DNA from 3 places in the Pseudoalteromonas sp. NZS100_1 genome. Region 1 is predicted to be linked to each of the others. Evidence: predicted binding sites of a transcription regulator. Region 1 holds the regulator's gene; each other region holds the start of a gene.
What was found. Region 1 encodes sigma-54, which starts transcription at its own class of promoters, with help from an activator protein. Its sites were predicted from a motif close to GTTGGCACGNNNNTNGNNT; they were not measured.

Region 1 (8,102 bases):
TCCATTATCAAAAATGATGAAACCAGGTATGGGCGCGTATGATCAATTTAAAGAATTATTTGATAAGTACTCTAAAGAAGCCGGCAAAAAGCAGTATTTAATTCCTTACTTTATATCTGCTCACCCAGGGACAAAAGATGAAGACATGGTAAACATGGCTTTATGGCTTAAATCAAACGACTTTAAGCTTGATCAGGTACAAAATTTTTACCCGTCACCTATGGCTAATGCGACGACTATTTATCACACAGAGATGAACTCTTTGCGTAATATTAAAAATAATACCGAAGTTGTTCCAGTACCTAAAGGTGCACGCCAACGTAGATTGCATAAAGCAATTTTACGCTACCATGATGCAGCAGGTTGGCCGATGATACGTGAAGCACTGCGTAAAATGGGTAAAGCTAATTTAATTGGTAAAGGGCCTAACTGTTTAGTGCCTGAAGAAGGGCGCGATGAAAAAGCAGGTAAAGGTGGCAGCAAACGCGGACGTCCTGCACTAACGCGACATACCGGTTTTAGCCAATTTAAAAAGGCAAATACTAAACCAAAAGTAGGCGGTAATCGTCAAAGCACACGTTAGTAGTTTGCTCTACAGTTGTAAGACCGAAAACCAAGTGAACTTCTGTATTTATTGGCTATAGTTAATATAGCCAATAAATGTCTACTTTAATAAGTCGTTTTTTAATATCTAATACTTAGTTTTTCTTAAAACGTTGATGATAACCACAAACGCAACTTAAGTGACCATAGAGGCTGAATGCCTGTTAGCCCTTGCGTCATTTTATTATTTTTTAAGATTATATAGGATGGCGTGACTTGTCCTTGCCAATCGGCAAATATCTCACCGTGTTGATCGTTTACAGTTGTAAAGCTGTAGCCATGCTCATTTAAATAATTATGTAATTCTTGATCAGAACCTGATTTTATTGCGATGGTGACTACGGGATAATTGTTTTCTGCGGAGAGTTCATCTATTGCAGGAGATGTCACGCTACATATAGGACACCAAGTTCCCCAAAAATATACAAGCGTTGGTTTATCTTGGCTCATTGCGGCTAAGTCAATGTTTTGCCCTTTATAATCTGTTAATTGCAATTGCGGATTAGCTGGCATCACAGGTTGTCGCCACCAATTAACTGCAGTGTAAATAACGAAAAATATAGAGCCATATACCAATATACTTTTTAATATTGATAACCCTTTTTGTTTTAGCGTTTTTTTAGGTGTCTCATTTTTATTCTTGATATCCGCTTCCATAATTGCAGCTTTACCCTAAGTGTTTTTACTTTAGTTATTTGCAAAAGTTTCTAATTTACACCAGCAACCAGGTAGCAGTACCTAAAAAGGCGAATATACCTACAATGTCTGTCACTGTAGTCAGTACTACACTACCTGCAAGCGCAGGATCTATATTCATTCTTTTAAGAATTATTGGAATACTTGCACCAGCAACTCCCGCTACAACTAAATTCATAAACATAGCGAAGGCGAGTACACCACCAAGCATAAAGTCCCATTGCCATAGGGCAATAACACCTGCAATTAACAGCGACCATAAAACGCCGTTTAGTGCGCCAATGGCAAGCTCTTTCATCATCAAGAAGCGTTGGTTTGTTTGATTTATATGACCTACTGCAATACCACGTATAACAAGCGTTAGCGATTGGCTACCTGCAACACCACCCATAGAAGGGACAATACCGTTAAGTACAGCCAAAATAGGGAGCACATCTAAAGTACCTTCAAAAAAGCTAGCTACAAAAGCAGCTGCAAGTGCAGTCAGCAAGTTAACACCTAACCAAACTGAGCGTTTTTTAGAGCTTTTTAGTACGGGGGCAAAGGTATCTTCTTCATCATCAAGACCGGCTAAGCCTAACAAGCTATGCTCGGCATCTTCTCGGATTACGTCAACGATGTCATCGATAGTGACACGACCAAGGAGCTGATCGTTATCATCAACGACGGGGGCCGATATCCAATTATGACGCTCAAATAATTGAGCTACTTCACTTTCATCCATTGAGATTGGGATAGATTCACAATCTTCATCCATTAAATCGCGAACAATTTTTTCTGGCGGATTAGTTAATAATGTACTGAGTGATAAAGCGCCTATAAAGCAGTTATGCTTATCAACAACATATAAGTCATCGGTACCTTCTGGTAACTCGCCACGTAGCCTAATATATCTAAGTACTACATCAAGCGTAACATCGGGGCGAATGGTCACCGTATCGGTGTTCATTAGCGCACCGGCTGAACGCTCTTGATATGAGAGTGCTTGTGTTGCACGTTCACGGTCTTGAATGTCCATCGCGCTAACAACGTCTTTGTAAACGGTGTCAGGTAGGCTACGTAATACTTCACCTAAGTCATCGTGGCCCATATCTTCGGTTGCGGCTGCAATGTGCTTAGGTTCCATTTGGGCAATAATGCCTAAACGTACATCTTCTGATAGTTCTTCAAGAACATCACCTTGTACATCGGGATCAACCAACTGCCAAAGTAGTCGGCGAATTTTATGCGGTGATGATTCTAACAGTAATGCGGTATCACAAGGAGCTGTTTTTGCGAGCATGCGCCTAACTTGAACAAATTGACCACTATTAAGTGACTTAGTCACCTGCTTTAGTTGTTGTAGTGGGTAATCTTGTTCAAAAGCTTCAGGCATTGGCGTCCTTTATAAATTTTTATATTACTTTATGAGGGGAGGTGAGTTAACTGGCGTCACTAACCGTATTTATTTTATATATCTGTTTTAGTTGGGGCATTAGTAATGCGAGCATTATTTTTATAACTGTTTATTCTTGTTCATTAAAACGTTGTGCTATTAATTCTCCAACAGCATGTAAAGCTTGCTCAGAATCGGGGCCTTTGCATACAACTTTTACTTCTTTGCCTTGGCTACTTTCAAGTAACATTAGTGCAAGTACGCTATCGCCTGCGGCTTCTTTGTCATCTTGAAATAATGTAATAGTCGCATCAAACTGCACTGCCAATTGGGCAAGCACGGTGGCTGCTCTGGCGTGCAATCCTAATTTGTTTTTTATTAAAAAAGTGTCTTCACAATGCATAACTTACTCTACCTAAGCTGAACAGGTGATTATTCAGCTATATTATTTTTCTTGTTCGCGATGGCGAATTTTTACATTGGGATGTGTCATTGCAAAACTTTCACCGATAGTTTGCGCTAAATATACAGAGCGATGTTGTCCGCCTGTACACCCAATGGCAATGGTTAAATAACTACGGTTATTTCGCTCTAAGTGCGGTAACCACGTTTGTACAAATGTTTGAATTTGCCATGTGAATTTTTGTACTATGCTGTGATTGGCCAAATAATCTTTAACAGGTTGATCTAACCCATTTAAAGGTTTTAATTCAGGTTCCCAATGTGGATTTGGTAAAAAGCGTGCATCAAATACGTAATCTGCTTCTTTTGGTATACCGTATTTAAAACCAAACGATTCAAACGTGACAATCAGTTGCTTATCTTTTTTACCTAAAATCTTTTCACGAATAGATTCAGCAAGTTGATGAACGCTTAAATCAGTTGTATCTATCATAAAGTCGGCGCGGGTGATTAATACATCAAGTAATTCTTTTTCTTTTTTGATGGCTAAATCAAGAGGCAACGAGTCAATTGATAGTGGGTGTAATCTACGAGTTTCAGAAAAACGTTTGATCAATGTTTGATCGTCGCTATCTAAATAAAATAACGTAGGTTTTGCAAAGCCAGGCAAGTATTCAAGAATATCGTTAAATTCATCTTGTTGTTTAGGGATGTTACGCACATCAATGCTAACAGCAATTTTATCATAGCTATCAGACACACTGCGAACTAATGAAGGAAGCAAGTTAACTGGAATATTATCTACGCAATAATAACCTAAATCTTCTACAACGCGTAAAGCAACCGACTTTCCAGAACCAGAACGGCCGCTTATGATAATTAACTCCATTTAACACCCTTTATAAAACTATGATTGATTGACAATAACTTGGTAAAGCTCAGTATCTGATTTTGCACTGCGTAACTGTTTACAAAAATCTTTGTTGTTTAGTTTATCAGCAATGGTTGCTAGAGTCTTTAAGTGCTGCTGGTTATCGCCATCTGGTACGATGAGTGCGACAAAAATATCAACAGGGCGATTATCTATAGCATCAAAATTTATTGGTGTTTCACTAACGAGCACTAAAGCTAATGGCTCTTCTGCGCCGCTCATTCTTCCGTGAGGAATCGCAATGCCACGCCCTATACCTGTACTACCCAATTTTTCTCTGCTCATTAAAGCATTAAGAATATCTTGTTGCGGTAAATACGGAAGTTTGTCGTGAGCAAGTTCGCTAATGAACTCTAAAATTCTTTTTTTGCTATTAAAAAGGACCGCAGCTTTGCTGCAGTCCTGGCATATAAGTGAGCTTAATTTCATCATATTAGTGTCGAGCAAGCTTCTCTTTGTGTTTAATTACTTGTCGATCGAGCTTGTCGATCAACGAGTCAATGGCGGCATACATATCTTGATGTTCTGTAGAGGCAAATAGCTCAGCACCGCTTACGTGTATGGTGGCTTCTGCTTTTTGATTTAATTTTTCTACATCGAGAATGACATGAACATTATTAATATGATCAGAGTGTCTTTCTAGCTTCGCAAATTTGGTATTAATATAGTCTCTTAGTGAATCGGTTAATTCTACGTGACGACCAGTTAAGTTTAGTTGCATAAGCATTACCCTCTTTTTTTTGCGTCTTAAATCAAACTTTTACGCTGATTTGACGGTGGAATAGCCAGAGATTCGCGGTATTTTGCGATTGTACGTCTCGCTACTTTAATTCCTTGCTCAGCCAATATATCCGCTATTTTGCTATCACTCAATGGTTTTGCTGAGTTTTCTGCTGCGATTAATTTTCGGATAAGCGCACGGATTGCTGTAGATGAACATTCACCACCGTTTTCGGTGCTTACATGGCTTGAGAAAAAATATTTAAGCTCAAATATACCACGGGGTGTGTGCATATACTTTTGGGTTGTTACGCGCGAAATTGTTGATTCGTGCATTTCTACCATTTCAGCAACATCATTTAAAACCATTGGTTTCATGGCTTCAGGACCGTGTTCAAAAAAGCCTTGTTGTTGCTTAACAATACAATTTGTTACTTTTAATAGCGTGTCGTTTCTACTTTCTAAGCTTTTAATAAACCATTTAGCTTCTTGTAAATGCGAGCGAATAAACTGGCTGTCACCACTGGATTTTACAGTGCGAGACATTGCAGCGTATTGGCTATTAACACGAATTTTAGGCATGCTATCTGGGTTTAACTCAACAACCCAGCGGCCTTTAATTTTTTTAACTGACACATCAGGAATAACATACTCAGACTCTTCTCTTACAATAGTATCTGCAGGCTTAGGGCTAAGAGTATGTATTAATGTCATTACTTCTTTAAGCTCTTCTTCTTTGAGCTTAGTCTTCTTCATTAATGTACGATAGTCACGAGCTGCTAATAAATCAATATGCTCGGTTAAAATCATTTTCGTTTCATTAATGTAAGGTGTTTCTTTATCAAACTGGTTAAGTTGAATACATAAACACTCTTGTAAACTACGTGCAGCAATACCGACAGGATCAAACAGTTGGATGCGCTTTAATACTGCTTCAATTTCATCAAGTTCAACTTCGTTATCTTCTTCGTTTTCTTGATTAAAGCTTTCTAAAATTTCTTCGCAGCTTAGTGTTAAAATGCCTGAATCATCGACGGCTTCTACAATAGCAATAGCAATGGCTTCATCGGTAGGGCTAAATGGCGTTAGTTGTAATTGCCACATTAAATACTCATGAAGCGTTTCAGTAGAGGCGCCTTGGTATATTGATTCGTCTTCAGGCATCGGACCCGATGATGCTGCTGGGGCGGCACTCATGTACTCATCCCAACTAACATCCATAGCCATGTCGTCACTTAGCGTGTCTTTTGCAAGTGCTTCACCACTATCTTGTTCGTATTCGCTTGGAGCATCATCGGCAGATGCGCTAACAGTTATGTCATCTGTATCTGCTTTTTGCTCGTTTTTACCTGCAGCGTCTTCGGAATAGTCTGGTTCTTCAACCTCTAATAGCGGGTTGCTGTCGAGAGCTTCTTGTATTTCTTGCTGGAGATCCAATGTACTGAGTTGCAACAAACGAATAGCCTGTTGCAGCTGTGGAGTCATTGTAAGTTGCTGGCCCATGCGCAGCTGTAGTGATTGCCTCATGTATCTCTAACAATCCTTTTATGTTGTTATAATTAATACTAGCAGATGCTTAAAGACATGGCGTAAATGTTACAGCCTAAATTGCTCGCCTAAGTAAACATCGCGTACTGTTTTATCATTTAATACGTGTTCTGGAGTACCTGATGCAATCAGCTCCCCATGAGAAACAATGTAGGCTTTTTCACAAACATCAAGGGTTTCTCTTACGTTATGATCGGTAATTAATACACCAATCCCACGATTTTTAAGATGTTCTATTATTTTCTTTATGTCTAATACCGAAATCGGGTCAACACCTGCAAATGGTTCATCCAGTAATATAAATTTAGGATCTGCTGCCAGCGCACGTGCTATTTCAACACGACGACGTTCGCCACCCGACAATGCCATACCTTGGCTATCACGAATGTGTTGTATGCTAAATTCATCTAATAATTTATCGAGAGTGTCTTCTCTAGCTTGTTTATTTAACTCTTTGCGCGTTTCTAAAATGGCCATTAAGTTTTGATAAACAGTCAGCTTTCTGAATATTGAAGACTCTTGCGGTAAGTAGCCAATGCCTAATCTAGCACGACTATGCATAGGTAAAAGAGTAATATCGTTATCGTCTATCGATATTTTACCTTTGTCGCTAGGTACAAGTCCTACTATCATATAAAACGTGGTAGTTTTACCTGCGCCGTTAGGGCCAAGTAAGCCAACAATACTGCCAGCTTTGACTTCAAGGCCGACGTTTTTTACAACTTCACGGCCTTTATAGCTCTTTGCTAATAGCTCTGCTTTTAATGTGCTCATGGTTGACCTTTGTCGCTTTTTTTACTTTTTTTAGTCTCGATTGGTACTAAAATTGTGTGAACGCGGTCAGTTGAGTTTTCATCTTTTTCGGCACTGATTAGCTGCTGCTCTATATCGTAGGTAATGCTTTTAGCATTTATTTTTTGTCCCGCTTGCGATACTTGTGCATTACCAACAAGCGTTAAAAAACGCTTAGATACATCATAACGTACTTCGTCAGCACTGGCGCTCATAGTCGTGCCATCTGATTGCTTTTCTTCAAAGTGCGCAGGGCTACCTGTAGCAATTAATAATTGTTTATTATCGCCAAGTTCATCGCGTTTATGTACTTCTAAGCGGTCGGCTGTGATACGGCGGTTACCGTGAATAATTTCAACGTTTTTCTCAAAAATCCCGACATTAGCTTTTAATTGACCTTCTTGCTTATCGGCGCTTATTGAAATTTGATTTGCAGCCGGTTGCGTGTTTTGCTCTGCAGCACTACTATTAAACGCTAGTATAAGTGTAGGAATAATAAGTGATTTTAATATTTTATTGGTCATAATATATGGTTCGCGTATGGTTAATTAGTTTTATCACTTCGGTTTTTAAGTCGGCTTCTAGGCCTTTACCAGTGATTTTTAAATTGGGTCCAGTGATGATAACGGGTTGCTCCGAACGCATTGTTAATAGCTTTATATCTACCTGAATATTATCAGCATTGATTTTGTCTATCATGGCGTTATCGGTTAAGTTTTTGGCAACCACATTGCCTTCTAAAATTAATTGTTTGTCTTCGTATAATGTTGCTTCGTCTGCATTTATTTGCCACGTTTGCTTTTCGTTATATAAAGTAAAAATAGGTTTTTCAAAAAACGTAAAACCTAATTGTTGATATAGCTCCATTTTAGCCGCAGTGACTTTGTGGCTAATTTTACCTTGTTCGTCATAGGCTGTTTGTTTGAGTTCTATGGCTATGTAATCAGGCTTGGCAATAACTTCAGGCTCAGTCTGAGGCACAATATTTGTTTGTGTAAAATAAGGGTACCAAAGCCAAACCATACAGCTAATGAA
Region 2 (8,102 bases), on a different contig from region 1:
TATTAGCGGTATTTCTGGTTTATTTTTGTTTGTTATTATCGCTTTTTATAGTGCTGAGCTTGTGTGGCGAGAGCGACAAAGTGGCATGGGCGATATTGTTGACAGCTTTCCTGTACATAACAGTGTTTTTTGGGTGTCAAAAATACTGGCTTTAATCGCCGCTGTTTCTGGGTTGTTCCTCGTGGGAATGATACTCACAATTACAGTTCAGTTATTTAAAGGTCAATTTAATTTAGAGCTAGGACAGTATTTATTTAGGATTGTTTATTTATCGATTTTACCGTTGATTATGCTGACAGTACTCGCCTTCTTTTTACAGATTATTAGCCCGAATAAATATGTAGGAATGGGTTTGTTTATTTTGTATTACATAGCGCAAAAAGTAATGGGTTCTTATGGGTTTGAGCATCATATGTATCATTTTTCGCAAAGCAGTAGCGTACCGTATTCTGATATAAATGGTTATGGACATTTCTTACAAGCTGCGCATTGGTACACATTATATTGGGGCGCGTTAAGTCTTGTTTTAGCGATTGTTGGGTTTGCGTTATGGCACCGTGGTCCTTCACAAACGCTGCGCACACGCCTGTCTATGCTTCGTTATAATATGTCGTTAAAAGGGCAAGCGATTGCGGTTATTAGTGCACTAGTGTTTGTTGGTGCAGGCTACAATATTTATAACAACACGCGAGTTTTGAATGAGTTTACTACGAGCGATGAGTTTCAAGACAAGCAAATAAGTTATGAACAGCAGTTTGCACAATACAAAGACTTAGCAGTACCTATGGTGACCGATGTTGACTTAACTGTTGATATTTATCCAAAAAAGCGTGCTTTAAGTGCTGTGGCAAAAATTAAATTTACTAATACCTCTAACGAGCCAATTACGCGAGTGTTAATAAGCTCACCTCAACACGCTAAAAGTTGGGATGTAGCTATGGCAGGCGGTAAGATAGTTGAAAAATTACCAGCGCTTTATTCAGCATGGTTTGAGTTTGAGCAGCCGCTTATGCCAAACGAAATAAGAGAAGGGCAACTGTCGGTTACTCGTGATCATACAGCCTTTACTGATAAAGACTCTGATACACAATTAGTTGCCAATGGCACTTTTATTAATAACTTGGAACTCCTTCCTAGCTTTGGTTATAGCCGTGGTTTACAGGTAGCTGATAAATTTGAACGCCGTAAGCATGATTTACCAGAACTTGAACGTGCCCATAAGCTAGAAGACAGTCAGTACTATACTCAAAGTGATTTTGGTGCAGCTAATGGGTTTATTAACTTTAAGGCAACGGTAACAACCGACGAGTCGCAATTTGCTATTACCCCAGGGTATTTACAAAGTGAAAGTGTAAAAGACGGGCGCCGCACTTTTGTTTATGAAATGGATGCGCCTATTTTAAACTTTTATGCGGTGCTTTCGGCTGAACTTGAAAGTAAAAAGGTTGAGCATAATGGGGTAAATATTGAGGTGTATTACCACAAAAATCATGCATGGAATGTTGACCGCATGATTGAGTCGGTACAAGACTCGATAGATTACTTTACACAAGCATTTGGGCCGTATCAGCATAAGCAGCTACGTATAATTGAATTTCCTAAGTATCGCTCGTTTGCACAAAGTTTTGCCAATACAGTCCCTTACTCAGAAAGCATGGGGTTTATTACAGACTTAAGAGATGAGAGTAAAGTTGACTACCCTTACTATGTTACCGCACATGAAGTAGCGCACCAGTGGTGGGGGCATCAAGTGTCGGGAGCAAATGTTGAGGGGAGCGCAGTTATGTCAGAAACGCTTTCACAATACAGTGCGCTTATGGTGCTTGAAAAACGCTTTGGCGCAGAGAAGCTACGTAAGTTTTTAAAATATGAGCTTGATAGGTACTTAATAGGGCGTACAGGGGAAGCCTTTGAAGAAATGCCACTATATAAAACGCAGTCTCAACAATATCTTCATTACAATAAAGGATCTGTGGTAATGATGGCGATTTATGATCGTTTAGGTGAAAAACGGTTAAATGATGCACTCAAAGCATTTTTAAATGAGTTTCAGTACCAATCAACACCATACCCAACAACACTTGATTTACTTAGCTATTTAAAACAAGACGCAACACAAGCAGAGCAAAGTTTTATTGACGATCAGTTTAAATATATCACCTTATATGAGCTTGAGATGAAAGATGTGTCAGTTACAGATAGCGTTGATAGCGAAGGATTTTATACTGTAACACTTAGCGTAGAAGCCGTTAAACAGCGTGCGGATGGCCAAGGTGAAGAAACTGAACAGCCGCTCGATGAGCTAATTGATATTGCATTGTTTAGCGATGACCCTGAAAACCTACTAGCTGAAGATTTTGTTATTTACTCTCAAAAGCACCAAATAGTATCAGGTACTAATACTATTGAGCTTAAAGTAAAAGAAAAGCCACTATTTGCGGGGGTTGATCCTTACATTAAGCTAGTCGACAAGGACAGTAAAAATAACCTAGCTAAATTTTAAGGTCTATCTACTAACCACTTAAACTGACTAATTTAAAGGCCGCATTTATGCGGCCTTTATGTGTAATAAACTGTATAAAACTTCATAGCGTTTCTACATATTCCCCACAGCTTTTTACGCTAATATTTTATGTTCTCTTATAAAGTTACCTTACTGGTATTTAGTTTATAAGAAAGAGTATGAAACCATTAATTATAGGGGCGATAGCATTAAGCCTGAGTGCTTGTTCTGCGGTAACCATTCAGCCACAGGCAACAGCAAAAATAACGAGCCAAGCTAATTACGAAGATAGTCGCTCATTTTACTTTTGGGGATTGGTAGGCGAGCAACGCGTAGACGTAAAACAAATATGTTCAAATACACCGGTTATTCAAATGCAGTCACAACAAACGTTTAGTGATGGAGCGCTGAGTTTAATTACGCTTGGAATATACTCGCCCCATACCATTAAAGTGTGGTGCCAAGAGCAAGTAATAGGGGAAACATTATGAGTATCAAGCTACTTGCAGCCGGTTGCACACTGATTATTTTAACGGGATGTACAAATATTTACTTTGATAACGGAGCACAAAGCAAAGTAAGCAATAAAACGCTAAAAAGCTCACAGTGGCATCATAATTTTGCACTTGCGTTGTACGAGGGATCAGAGCCGTTAGATTTAACAACACATTGCCCACAAGGTGAATGGCAAAGCGCTCATACGTATAAATCGTTTACTAATGGTTTAGCTGAGGTGGTTGTGAATCAAATCGGCCCAGCTTGGTACCCTAAAACAGTAGAAGTACAATGTAATAAGGTACCATTTAAGGCAAAACAGCTATAAAACGAGAAAAGGGCCAAAAGGCCCTTCGTGTTGCAGCAAGTAACACATTCTTTCTTATAAATTAAAGTCTACAGAATAAGCAACGTAAGCTTTAATATCTGAATCATCCATATCTGTATCAGACAAACCAAAAGTAAAACCGTCTTTCGAAATTGATACACCGTAATCTAAGATATTATCATCGCCAATAAAATCACCAGAGTAATGGCCTAAGTGAAGTGCCATTTCAGTGCCGTTACTGCCAACAGCAAAACCGTAGTCAGCTGTCAGGTAAAGTGAATCACCAAAGTCTGTACCATCACCACTTGCAGCTGATGTTGCTAATACAGAAGCACCAAAGGTAAAGCCTTCAACACTGATGCTACCGTAAATTTCAGAGAAATCTGCGTCTGCTTCAGAAGCTGCGTCTGGGTAAGCGTAATAAATATAACCAACATCGTAGCTAACACTTTCGTTAATATCGCCACCAAAGCCTGCATATAAGTCAAGCTCATAGGTCATTTCATCTGCCCACGATGCATTTGAAGCCCAAGTACCTGCATAAAAGCCCGATTCATTGGCATAATCAATACCGCCTGAAATAGCTGCATCGCCCCCAGTTTGCTCTTGACCACGCCATAAGTAGTTTGATGTTGCCGCTGCATTAGCAGTTACTTCAGCATGTACGGCTGTTGACGTTAAAGATGTTGCGCCCATTAATGCTATAGCACTTATAGCGATGGTTTTTTTTAGTTTTAGCATGTCCATTTCCCGTTATATGATTTTTGCTCGCCAAGGTTTTTATTATGTAATCGGAACCTTTAGGCTGACGGCTTTTTATTGTTTAACTAACGGGATAATTGCACTGTATGTGCCAGCTTCATTATTTTTACTAAAAATTATTTTTATATATTAAAAAACATGAGCTTGCATTTTATGAATAGGGAAGGGGTATAACATGAAGGAAGATGTTGCGCACGTTGGTGGTGCATAAATTAACCCAGCCGCACCATGAAAGTACGGCTAAATTAGAAGGTTTAACCGAATATAGTACGCATAAGGCTAATTGTTTCGTTTACACTGCGACCTTTTTGAACTTCACTCACAATTGAATCGCGTTTACTGCGAATATGTTCAGGAATATCGTCAGCAGCAAGGGCACGGTCTACTAAAATTTCTGCAGACTCTTTACCTCTACGCTGAGTTTTACCTGTTGTAGTTGTAGTACGTTTAGGCTTGCTTAGCAGTTTAATGTAGTTAGAGTTATCTGGTGTTTTAGCATCAGCATAGTGAAAGAAACATGGGATTAGCGCTTTAATAGCAACTAATTGTTCTTCTAACTCATTACTCGGTTTAGCCATTTTGTACCATGACATAGCTTGAATACCTTTTACGATATCTTGCCAGTAACGCTCAAAATCACTATTTTTAAGTTTAGAAACACCAAGGGCACCACATAAAGCATCTAATCGATTATTTGTAATCGGAGTAAATAAATCAGGACGACGCATTGCAAGCAAACGAGTTGCAGGCGCAAGTGTTGGTTTTTCGTTGTTGTCGGTGAATATTTTTGAATAAGCAGCAACAAATTGTTGATACTCATATTGAGTTATATCACCTTCAAGTGGAATATTTGCTAGTGCGTCGTCAAAAGCACCTGGTAAATCTCCAAGCATCTGATGGAAGCTCTTTGCACTCTTTGTAGATGCAAACCATTCAACGTCAAAGTTGTATGTGCTTGGATCAAGTGATGCCATGTGCTTACCGCTAAACGCAAGTAAGTCTTCAGGGATCATATCTTTAAGAGATTGCTCACGAATGCTTTTAATGTAGTCGACTAAACGAAGTTGTTCATCAAGTGCAATAACGTCTTTGTGTTGTTCTACAAATACACTTACAACAGGCCAAGGAGCAATACGTAAAGCTTTAGCCTGTAAAAAGCTAATCGCTTGCTCTGTAATGAGAATTCACTCAGCATGGCAAACGGCGCATACTTAAATATTATTTAGCCTTAAAGCTGCAGAGATTGTTATAAAACAAATGAACCCAGCTTGATACCATAAAATAGTGGACGTGAGCTATTCTTTGGTATTTTTAAAAGTGGGCAGTGATTGATGCCGGTTATTCGTGACTTAATATACTTATGGAGTCTAGTTTTACTGCTTTATAGCAGGAAAACTAGACTCTAATATAGGACTGAAAATAGCTTTAAGTATTATACTTGTCAGCGTGAATTAGTTATTTAAAAGAGTTAATAGGCTAGGGTCTTCAGTTTCAATATATAATGCTTTTAATTTTTTATCACCACTTTCGGTTTCAGTAAATTGCTGAAAAGAATAGTTTTTAGAAAAACTTGAAAGAGCCTCAATAGATGCTTGATTACTACTTTGTGTATAAGTAAGTTCTAGTGCGCAAACCTTCCCTGCACACTCTAGATCTTGCTGTAAAATAGTGACGTCTTTTAATTCATTTAGAATAAAATCGTTTAGCTTATCTTTACGTATTTGTGCTATTTCAGAGTATTCAATATTAGACATACGCTGCAGTAATATTGAAGTATCATTTTTAAATACGTCGTCCAATGCTTTTGTTGAAACAAATTCTTTTCCACCCTCAGTTGAAACAAATTCTTCAGAGAAAGCGTTAGGGCTTGAAATAGGCAATTTAGATATCGCTGCCACTTTTTGCTCTACAACTTTGTGCTGTTTGACAGATGGTTCAGAGGCTTTACTTAATAGGGTGTTTGGCTCAATTGGAGGCTTAGCTTTTTCATTACTAAGAATGGCTTCATCAGTTGGTTGTATGTGGGTTAGCGGAGGATCTGAAGGCTGCCCAGTGTTTAAAATACCAATACCAAGAATGGCGACAAAAACAAGTGCAATTAAAAATATGTATTTCATTTTACTATCCTTAGAAGAGAAAGGCATACGCCTTTCTAAATGATGCTTATTCCAACCGTATCATACAAGAAACTTGACCACCACCAGAGCACGAATAGCTAACTGTACCACCCTCACCATGAACAACCGTCATGCTACCTGAGGTGCAACGGCATGTCATTGTTGCATAGGTAAATGTACTCATTGTGATTAAAAAAACGCTAAAATAACTGTAATTTTTTTTGATAAATTCATAATAATCCTTAATCGTGATTTCGAACTTTAATGTTACCTTATTGTTTTTTTGTAAATAACTATTTTCTAGGTGGTTTAAATATGAGAAAGGGCCTTGCGGCCCTTAGTGTTGCAGCAAGTAACACATTTTTTTATAGGCTAAAGTCTGCAGAGTCGACAACGTAAGCTTTTAAATCTGAGCCATCGATATCATTATCAGATAAGCCAAAAGTAAAGCCATCCTTAGAGATTGAAACGCCGTAATCGATGATGTTGTCATCACCAATAAAGCCGCCTGAGTAATGCCCCAAATGCAGCGCTATTTCAGTTCCATTACTACCAATAGCGAATCCATAGTCTGTTGTTAAATAAAGTGAATCACCAAAGTCGGAACCATCACCACTAGCAGCTGAAGTTGCTAATACCGAAGCACCAAAAGTGAAACCTTCTACACTGATAATCCCGTAAACCTCAGAGAAATCTGCGTCAGCTTCTGAAGCAGCATCAGGGTAGGCATAGTAAATATAACCAACATCATAGCTAACGCTTTCATTGATTGCGCCACTAAAGCCTGCATATAGGTCAAGCTCATAGGTCATTTCATCTGCCCACGATGCATTTGAAGCCCAAGTACCTGCATAAAAGCCGGACTCGTTAGCGTAATCAATTCCACCCGAAATAGCAGCGTCGCCTCCTGTTTGCTCTTGACACGCCATAAGTGGTTGGAGGTTGCTGCTGCATTTGCAGTTACCTCTGTAAATGTCGTTGTTGATGTTATGCCTGCAAACGCCAGTGCACCGAAGAGTATTGTTTTTTGTAGTTTTAGCATGTTTCATTCCCGCTATATGACTTTTGCATACCAAGGTTTTATTATGTATTGCTTTGACCTTTTAACTGGGTGCATTTTTATTATTTAACTGGGAAGGTAATAGCACTGTATGTGCCAGTCTCGTTTTAATTATTTTTAAGTAAAACTAATGCTATTAAAACAATTGCTTATGATGAAATGATGTTTTTGGAAGGAAGTTTTTTGATTTTCTGTCGCACGCTGCTGATGCATAAACTAACCTAGCTGTACTATTAAAGTACAGCTAGGAAAGGTTTTTTAGCCAAAAATAGTGCGCATAAGGCTAATTGTTTCGTTTACACTGCGACCTTTTTGAACTTCACTTACAATTGAATCACGTTTACTGCGAATATGTTCAGGGATATCGTCAGCGGCAAGTGCGCGGTCTACTAAAATTTCTGCAGACTCTTTACCTCTACGTTGAGTTTTACCTGTTGTAGTTGTAGTACGCTTAGGCTTGCTTAGCAGTTTAATGTAGTTAGAGTTATCTGGTGTTTTAGCATCAGCATAGTGAAAGAAACATGGGATTAGCGCTTTAATAGCAACTAATTGTTCTTCTAACTCATTACTCGGTTTAGCCATTTTGTACCATGACATAGCTTGAATACCTTTTACGATATCTTGCCAGTAACGCTCAAAATCACTATTTTTAAGTTTAGAAACACCAAGGGCACCACATAAAGCATCTAATCGATTATTTGTAATCGGAGTAAATAAATCAGGGCGACGCATTGCAAGCAAACGAGTTGCAGGCGCAAGTGTTGGTTTTTCGTTGTTGTCGGTGAATATTTTTGAATAAGCAGCAACAAATTGTTGATACTCATATTGAGTAATATC
Region 3 (8,102 bases), on a different contig from region 1:
CATAGATAACGCTATTGAAGGTGGCATTAACTTTTTTGACCATGCTGATATTTATACTTTTGGTAAAGCGGAGCAGGTTTTTGGTAAAGCATTAAGCGAGCGACCAGAGCTTAGAGAGCACATGTATATTCAATCTAAGTGTGGGATTCGTTTTGAAGATGACTTAGGGCCAAAGCGCTATGATTTTTCATCAAAGTGGATTGAGCAATCAGTTGAAGCATCCTTGAAGCGATTAAATACAGACTATTTAGACGTACTTATGCTACATCGTCCTGATCCACTCATGGAAGCTAACGAAATTGCTCGCATATTTAGTTGCTTAAAAGAAAGCGGTAAAGTGCGCAATTTTGCAGTATCGAATATGCAGCAACATCAAATGAATTTCTTACAGCATGCACTTGATATGCCGATTGTGGCTAATCAAATTGAGGCTAGTTTACAAAAACATCAGTTTGTTGATGAAGGTGTATATGCCGGTAACAGTGACGGTAAGGATCTTAATTTTACGCCCGGTAGTATTGAGTACTGTCGCCATTTTGAAATTCAAATTCAAAGCTGGGGCAGTTTATGCCAAGGATTATACAGCGGCAGTGATTTATCAAACGCATCGCAGGCTGATATAAACACCAGTCTTTTAGTTAATAAGCTGGCTGCACTTTATGATACGTCTGCTGAGGCTATAGTCATTGCATGGTTACTGCGCCATCCCGCATCTATTCAGCCGATTATTGGAACAACTAATGCCAAGCGTATTAAAGCCTCTTGTGATGCTGTAAACGTACAGCTAACTCGTGAGCATTGGTATGCACTTTATGTAAGCGCTAAAGGCCATGAGCTACCATAAGAAGGGCATTGATATGAATATATTCGTTATTTTAATTGGTTTGTTTGTCGCGCTAGCGATACTTATTCCATTGCTTGAAAAATATCAAAGTAAAATAGGGCTCAACGGTGCAACCAAATACAGCAAATATATTTGGCCATTAGTGATGGTGTCTTTAGTTATTCAGCTCATTTATGTATTAATGTACTAATGGTTTTTAGCGTACACAAAAAAGCCTTTGCAGGTTTAACCTGCAAAGGCTTTTTTAATGTTTATTAATAAACTTTATTTAAGTGCTAACTGTAGCTCGCGATTGCGCTCAAGTTGGGCAATAAAATTATCTGCAATAGGTTTAAACTTAGCAAGTTCTGAGCGAGGTAATGGCTCTGACTTAGGAAGTTTTACTGTTTTAGGATTACGGTGAACGCCATTTACTAAAAATTCATAGTGTAAATGTGCGCCAGTAACACGACCCGTAGAACCTACAGTACCAATTTGTTGGCCCTGTTTAACTTTTTGGCCCGTTTTAACTAGTTTCTTATTTAGGTGTAAGTACTTAGTTACATATTGTGTGCCATGGCTAATAAAGACGTAGTTACCGTTGTACTTGCTGTAACCCGCTTTAACTACCTTACCGTTCCCTGATGCAACCACCGGTGTGCCAGTGCGTGCCGCAAAGTCGATACCACGGTGCGCTCTAACTTGCCCAGTAACTGGGTGTAAGCGACGAGGATTAAAGCTCGAACTAATATACTTAAAGCTTACAGGTGCACGTAAAAATGCTTTTTTCATGCTACGCCCTTCAGGCGTATAAAAATTGCCGTCGGTATGGCGAATCGCTGCAAAGCGCTGACCTTGGTTTACAAATTCAGCGGCAATAATTTTACCGGTACCAATAAACTCGCCATCAACATAATGAGACTCGTAAATTAAGCCAAACACATCGCCTTTACGAATGTCGTTTGCAAAATCAACATCCCAACCAAATATGTCAGCAAAGTTCATTATTTGACGTTCGCTTAAACCTGCCGCTATTGCTGAAGTCCAAAAGTTGTTAGATATTTCGCCGCCAGCGGTTTTGGTTAGCGTTTCAATTTCTTTACTATCAATAGCTGTATCGTAGTTACCTTCTTCATTTAAGGTAACAAATAAAGTATCGGTTTTTGAAATCACATAGCGCAGTTGAGCCAAAGAGCCATCTTCAGCTGTCGCAAAGCTAAGTATTTCACCAGGGTGAATTTTAGTTAGCTTGCGCGTTTCTGCGTTAGTGTTAATTAGTTTATGGAGCGTTTGAGCTGAAAAACCAGCACGTTTGAAGATAATTGCTAAATTGTCGCCATTTTTAACTTTATGATCGACAAAGTCGTATTCTGGTAATTTTTCTGCTGCTTGCTCTGAATTTAACTCAGTTAATTTTTCGTTGTCATCAACTTTAACTTGTAACTCATAGCGCTTGCCTATCTCTAATGCATCTGCATTATTGTCTTTAGAAGCAGTCGCTTTTTCAGAAGGAAGAAATGCCAAGCCGGCAATAGCAGAAACTAAACCTAAAATAAGCAATTTGTGTTTTTTTGGGAGAGTGTTAACCACGTGAACCATAACGTGCCTTTTTCTGCTGTCAAGATAATAAATACATAATATTGCAGGATATACTTAATAATGTACGAATACTAGTGCTTTGTAGATTTAAACTAACCTTAAACTACGCTAAAATCAGGGTTAGGAAGCCTTTTTTAACGTCCTATCTAACTAAGACTCAATTCATTTTGTTTAGTTGCATTAATAACTTAAAAAGTTATTTTAATTAGGTAGAAATTTGTTATGTTAGCTACATATATATATTCGGTTTAAACCTATATTAAACCGTGATTACAAGTAACTAGTCCGCCCCTTCGTAGGCAGAATTTTGGAGTAACACAAAGTGGATTTACAAACCGCTCTAGCAGAGATAAAACGCGGTGCAGAAGAAATATTAATTGAAGACGAACTAGTTGAAAAACTAAAGTCGGGCAAAAAGCTAAAAATAAAAGCTGGCTTTGATCCTACAGCCCCTGATTTACATTTAGGGCACACTGTACTAATTAATAAAATGAAAACCTTTCAGGATTTAGGTCATGAGGTTATTTTCTTAATTGGTGACTTTACTGGCATGATTGGTGACCCAACAGGTAAAAACGTAACGCGTAAACCACTTACTCGCGAAGACGTACTAGCCAATGCCGAAACATATAAAGAACAAGTATTCAAAATTCTAGATCCTGCTAAAACCACTGTTGCATTTAACTCTACTTGGATGGAAAAGTTAGGCGCTGCAGGTATGATAAAACTTGCTGCTAACCAAACAGTAGCGCGCATGCTTGAACGTGATGACTTTAAAAAGCGTTACGGCAGCGGTCAACCAATTGCAATTCACGAGTTTTTATATCCACTGGTACAAGGTTGGGATTCGGTTGCACTAGAGTCAGATGTTGAACTGGGCGGTACTGATCAGCGCTTTAACTTGCTAATGGGTCGTGAGCTACAAAAAGTTGAAGGGCAAAAGCCGCAAACAGTATTAATGATGCCATTACTTGAAGGTACTGACGGCGTTCAAAAAATGTCTAAGTCGCTTGGTAACTACATTGGTATTACTGATGCGCCAAACGATATGTTTGGTAAAATAATGTCAATTAGTGATGTGCTAATGTGGCGTTATTACGATTTATTAAGCGCGCTTTCTATTGAAGAAATTGCAGCTCAAAAAGAACGTGTTGAGCAAGGTACTAACCCGCGCGATATTAAAATTGAACTAGCTAAAGAGCTAATTGCTCGTTTTCATAGTGAAGCTGATGCACAAGGTGCACATGATGATTTTATTCAGCGTTTTCAGAAAAAAGCGTTACCAGATGAAATCCCTGAGCTAACAATCACTATCGCAGAAGACACTATTTTAATTGCTAACTTGCTTAAAGAAGCAAATTTAGTAGTAAGTACATCAGAAGCAATGCGTATGATTAAGCAAGGTGCAGTTAAACTTAACGGTGAAGATAAAATCACTGACACCAAACTTGAAATAGCAAAAGGTACAACGGCTATTTACCAAGTAGGTAAACGTAAGTTTGCAAACATCACTGTAGCTTAAATACCGTTTGAAAACTAAAAAACCAGCCTAGGCTGGTTTTTTTGTGCTCGTATTTTGGGGTCTGTAAATAGTTACGAGGTAGTCACTAAATAGTCACTAAATCACTTTTAATATTTTAATACTTACAATTACTAACAACCAAAATACACGCGCCTGATTTAATCTATTAATTATTACAGGTACATCCTCGGGTGTAGGTAGTCTATCAGTACCTATACGCATTTTATTAAAGCGAGTACCTAAATAAACTGCAGGCCCGCCCAGCTGCACGCCAAGTGATGCAGAGCATGTGCTTAGTAGCCAACCTGTATTTGTTTGATAAAAATGTCTACCATAATGCTTTATGTAGTGCATGCTTTGTTTGCTCGCTCTACTTGCTGCAATAGTTAAAGCGAGTAAGCGCATTGGAATATACTCAATAATAAACAACAGAGTTTTAAGCGGTTTTAAAAAGTAGCTATTTGGGGATATGTCACTACGCCAGGCTTGTTGTATTAAAGTAAGTAATCGATAGGCGAGGGCCGCAATAGGGCCAAAGGCTAAAAATATAAATATAACTACGAAATAGTATCGAGCAGTGCGCAGTATTAAGCTTTCAATTAATGCTTTGATAATACCAGGAGATGAAAGCCTATTAACTTCACGGGCAAGCAGTGGTTTTAGTAATTCGCGTGCTGTCGATTTTTGATTTTGTTTAGTTAGCTTTGCAATGCGAAGTGCTTTTTTATCAATACTCTTACTTTCTAAGCATAAGTATAAAATAAGGCCAGCGAGTAATTCAGGATAAAAAGCAAACTCGAGTAGTAACACTACAATAATGAGAATGACACTTAAAATGAGCGTGCTTGCGAGTATAGCTGCCAAATATTGATAGCTTTTAGGTTCTTTGCTTTTGTATATGCGCTTGCCAATAGCACCAAAAACAGCATTCAGCGCTGTATTAGGATGATACCAGCTAATAAGGGGAATAAAGCGCTCAGCAAGGAGCGCTAGTATGAAGGCAATAAAGTCCAAGTGATTTTGAACAATATTGCTAAGCATTTACAGAGACACTGCAGTTAGCTTTTCTAAAAGTGCGACAACCATTTTAGATGAGTTGATTGATGCTGTTTCTAGGTATTCTTCAAACGATTGTGGTGACTCTTTACCTGCAATATCAGACATTGAGCGAATTACAACAAATGGTGTGTTAAGCGTAAAACACGTTTGTGCAATTGAAGCGCCTTCCATTTCAACGGCAAGCATTGTAGGAAAATCACTGCGTGCTTTATCGATACGCACAGGGTCACACATAAATGTGTCACCAGTACAAATTAAGCCAACAAGTGTTTTAACATCACTGATTTGTTCGATTGTTTGTTGTGCTGCTTCAACTAATTTAGGGTGAGCTGTAAAGCCTGCTGGCATTTGTGGTACTTGGCCAATTTCGTAGCCAAAAGCAGTAACATCTACATCGTGATGACGTACTTCTGACGAAATTACTACGTCGCCAACACTTAGAGAAGGATCGAATCCACCGGCAGAGCCTGTGTTAATTACGCAATCAGGTTTGAAGTTGTCAATTAGTAAGGTAGTTGCAATTGTTGATGCTACTTTACCAATACCAGATTGAACAAGTGTTACTGTGTTACCAGCCAATTCACCAGTATAAAAAGTGAAACCTGCTTTAGTTAAAATTTGTGCGTTTTGCATCGCTTCACGTAAAATTTTAACTTCTGGCTCCATTGCGCCAATAATACCAACATTCATAATGTTTAATTCCTGAGTTTGAATCACTTGATTATACGTGAAGTTAGCAATAAAAAACAAAAAAGCGAGCTTGTTTATGAGCTCGCTTTAAATACTTTTTAGGAGAGTATTTAATTTGGTTTTTAAATTTCAGCTAAAGCAGTTGTTTGTGCTTTGGCTTGAGAAGGTGAAAGTACCGCTGGCTTATGTGAGCGATTACGAACAGGGCGCTGCGTTTGTGTTGCTGCAGGCTTACCAAGTTTAAACATAATTGCATCGCGTACTTCAGAAGGACGGTAGCCCGATTTAACTTTCATACGAATATGTGGAATGCCCGCAGACTCTAGTGCACCGTTTACAAACCAGTCGCGTTGAGCTTTGTGGCCATCTTTATTGGCATTGTTAACTAGGTCAACGGCCGCAACAATAGTTAGTTTTTCTTTATCGATTAATACAAAGTCGAGTTGCTTATTTTTAGCTTTAGCTAAAGCAGCACGTTTAGATTTAATAGAAAGACCTTGCTTACAGTCAATAACGTCAATTAGCTTAACGCGACTAACAATTTTATATTGATCGCCAACAGCACGCTCGAGAAGATTTAAAAAAGCGCCTTCAACCTGCGTAAAAACAGTTTGCTTGCGGGTAAAAGGATACGGGTTTCCGCCATCGTCATTAAATTTTGACGCAACAACAGAAGCCCCGACAACTAATACTAGAATTAATAATAAAGCGAATTCCATACGGTAACTCCATAACAACAAATTGACACTGCTCAAATAAAGCAATTTACGTGCCTAAAAAGTATGAGTTATAAAATAATTACCAACTGTTTATAAAAGCTAAAACGATGTAGCTATTAAGCTTTGTATCCACCTTTAATACCTTTAACCGCAATAGCTACAGCATCGTGTGCATGGAGTGATTCATAATGGTTTATTTGCAGCCAGTAATCGCTGTAATTATCTGTTTCTAATAAAGCTTTAATTTTACGCGCTGCATCTTCACAAAACATAAGATTTTGACCATTTAAACGGGCAAATTCTTGCTCGTCTTCGCGTTTTACTGCCGCTTGTACAGGCGTTTTAAGTTCAGCTTCGAGGGTATTTATTAGAGTCACTACGTCAAATTCTTGAATATTGCTATCAAGCTTTACTTTTACGTTGGCAATAGAGCGCTGCGAGTGAGGTGTAGCTACTATGCCTTGTGTAGTGCCTAGCCATTCGTGCACATCTTTTTGGCTTAAGGTTTCTTGGTTAAACTTTTCGTTAAACGCGTTTTGTATAAGCTGGCGTGCAAGTGCTGCAGAGCAAGGGCATGTTGAAGAATAGGTAACATCTACGGTTAGCTCGTAGCTAATAATGTTATTTTCAATTGTACTGGTAAGTACAACTGGGTAGCTTTTCCAGCCCGCTTTACCACTTAATAGTGATTTACGGCGTAGCGGTAATTCAAATTTAAATTCAATTTGTGCTTTATCGCTCAGCCCTTCGTGGCTAGTTATAAAGGTATCGAGTGCTTGCGCTATTGTTTGCGGATTGACTTGCTGCTCAGTTGAAAGCAGGTCAAGTGCTAAAAATAGACGTGACATATGAATGCCTTTGGCATCTTCTTTATGCAAATTTACAAATGCACGAGCTTTGGCATTTACTGTAACTGGAGATAAGTCTCGTGACTCAAAAATAAATGGCAGTTCGATTTCGCCCATGCCAACCCAGTCTAATTTACCTGTTTGTAAAGCGGGTGCAGTGTCTGCTATATCTGGCATATTGGTTTGCATGTGCGCTACTCGTATTTTGGAGATAATAAAGCGGGGCATTTTACACTAAATAATTTATTGCTGAAATGATGAGTTTAAGAGATGAGCAAAATCAAACATGAAAAATTCTGTTTTTATCGCACAACATGGGTAGTGGTAGGAGAAAAATGCTAAAATCTGGGAAAATGGTATGTTTATACATGCGCATTGCCTTCTTTATATTTAAGCACACAGCTAAGAGATAAAATTACGTATGACCGATTATTCTTTGAGCCCTTGGGCTCGGGTACTTTCCAGCTCAATAACGCGATTTGGTGAATTTAAAACCGCAGCTATTTGTTACACTTTATTTTTAACTGTATCTCTTATTTTATCGAGCATGTTTTATTATGTTGCGATAGGCGAATTACACCTTGTTGATATTTTGGCTGTGGTATTTTTTACGGCTGTAGTTTCTCCTTTAATTATAAGTGTATTACTTAATTCAATTCGTCAATTAGATGCCTCGTATGCTTATTTAGATAGCGCAACCAAGCAGGAGAAGCTCTTAAACCAAACCCTAAAAGACAACATTAGTCGTTTAAATATTGAAATTGATGAGCGTAAAATGGCATTTCATGCCAAGCATCGCGCTATTGAAGAGCTGCGCCGAGAAATTGCTGAGCGTAAAAAAA

Region 2: the regulator sigma-54 is predicted to act here: its motif matches at 4,166-4,184, upstream of I6F66_RS13895 (TorF family putative porin).
Region 3: the regulator sigma-54 is predicted to act here: its motif matches at 6,452-6,470, upstream of I6F66_RS19115 (DUF2726 domain-containing protein).

The regions. Positions count from the first base shown of each region.
Region 1 covers NZ_JADYXN010000004.1:34,119-42,220, forward strand. Annotated here, with positions in the region: gene I6F66_RS03835 (YgiQ family radical SAM protein) at 1-583, shown strand, start outside; gene I6F66_RS03840 (protein disulfide oxidoreductase) at 709-1,260, opposite strand; gene mgtE (magnesium transporter) at 1,316-2,674, opposite strand; gene I6F66_RS03850 (HPr family phosphocarrier protein) at 2,805-3,077, opposite strand; gene rapZ (RNase adapter RapZ) at 3,120-3,965, opposite strand; gene ptsN (PTS IIA-like nitrogen regulatory protein PtsN) at 3,984-4,436, opposite strand; gene hpf (ribosome hibernation promoting factor) at 4,441-4,728, opposite strand; gene I6F66_RS03870 (RNA polymerase factor sigma-54) at 4,755-6,254, opposite strand; gene lptB (LPS export ABC transporter ATP-binding protein) at 6,324-7,049, opposite strand; gene lptA (lipopolysaccharide transport periplasmic protein LptA) at 7,046-7,591, opposite strand; gene lptC (LPS export ABC transporter periplasmic protein LptC) at 7,581-8,102, opposite strand, start outside.
Region 2 covers NZ_JADYXN010000020.1:68,473-76,574, forward strand. Annotated here, with positions in the region: gene I6F66_RS13880 (M1 family aminopeptidase) at 1-2,503, shown strand, start outside; gene I6F66_RS13885 (Bor family protein) at 2,683-2,994, shown strand; gene I6F66_RS13890 (hypothetical protein) at 2,991-3,326, shown strand; gene I6F66_RS13895 (TorF family putative porin) at 3,381-4,067, opposite strand; partial or broken gene I6F66_RS13900 (hypothetical protein) at 4,343-5,254, opposite strand; gene I6F66_RS13905 (hypothetical protein) at 5,540-6,205, opposite strand; partial or broken gene I6F66_RS13910 (TorF family putative porin) at 6,571-7,247, opposite strand; gene I6F66_RS13915 (hypothetical protein) at 7,524-8,102, opposite strand, start outside.
Region 3 covers NZ_JADYXN010000042.1:5,111-13,212, forward strand. Annotated here, with positions in the region: gene I6F66_RS19085 (aldo/keto reductase family oxidoreductase) at 1-844, shown strand, start outside; gene I6F66_RS19090 (hypothetical protein) at 858-1,034, shown strand; gene I6F66_RS19095 (peptidoglycan DD-metalloendopeptidase family protein) at 1,109-2,422, opposite strand; gene tyrS (tyrosine--tRNA ligase) at 2,745-3,944, shown strand; gene I6F66_RS19105 (regulatory signaling modulator protein AmpE) at 4,041-4,985, opposite strand; gene mtnN (5'-methylthioadenosine/S-adenosylhomocysteine nucleosidase) at 4,986-5,693, opposite strand; gene I6F66_RS19115 (DUF2726 domain-containing protein) at 5,816-6,412, opposite strand; gene folE2 (GTP cyclohydrolase FolE2) at 6,529-7,449, opposite strand; gene arcB (aerobic respiration two-component sensor histidine kinase ArcB) at 7,682-8,102, shown strand, end outside.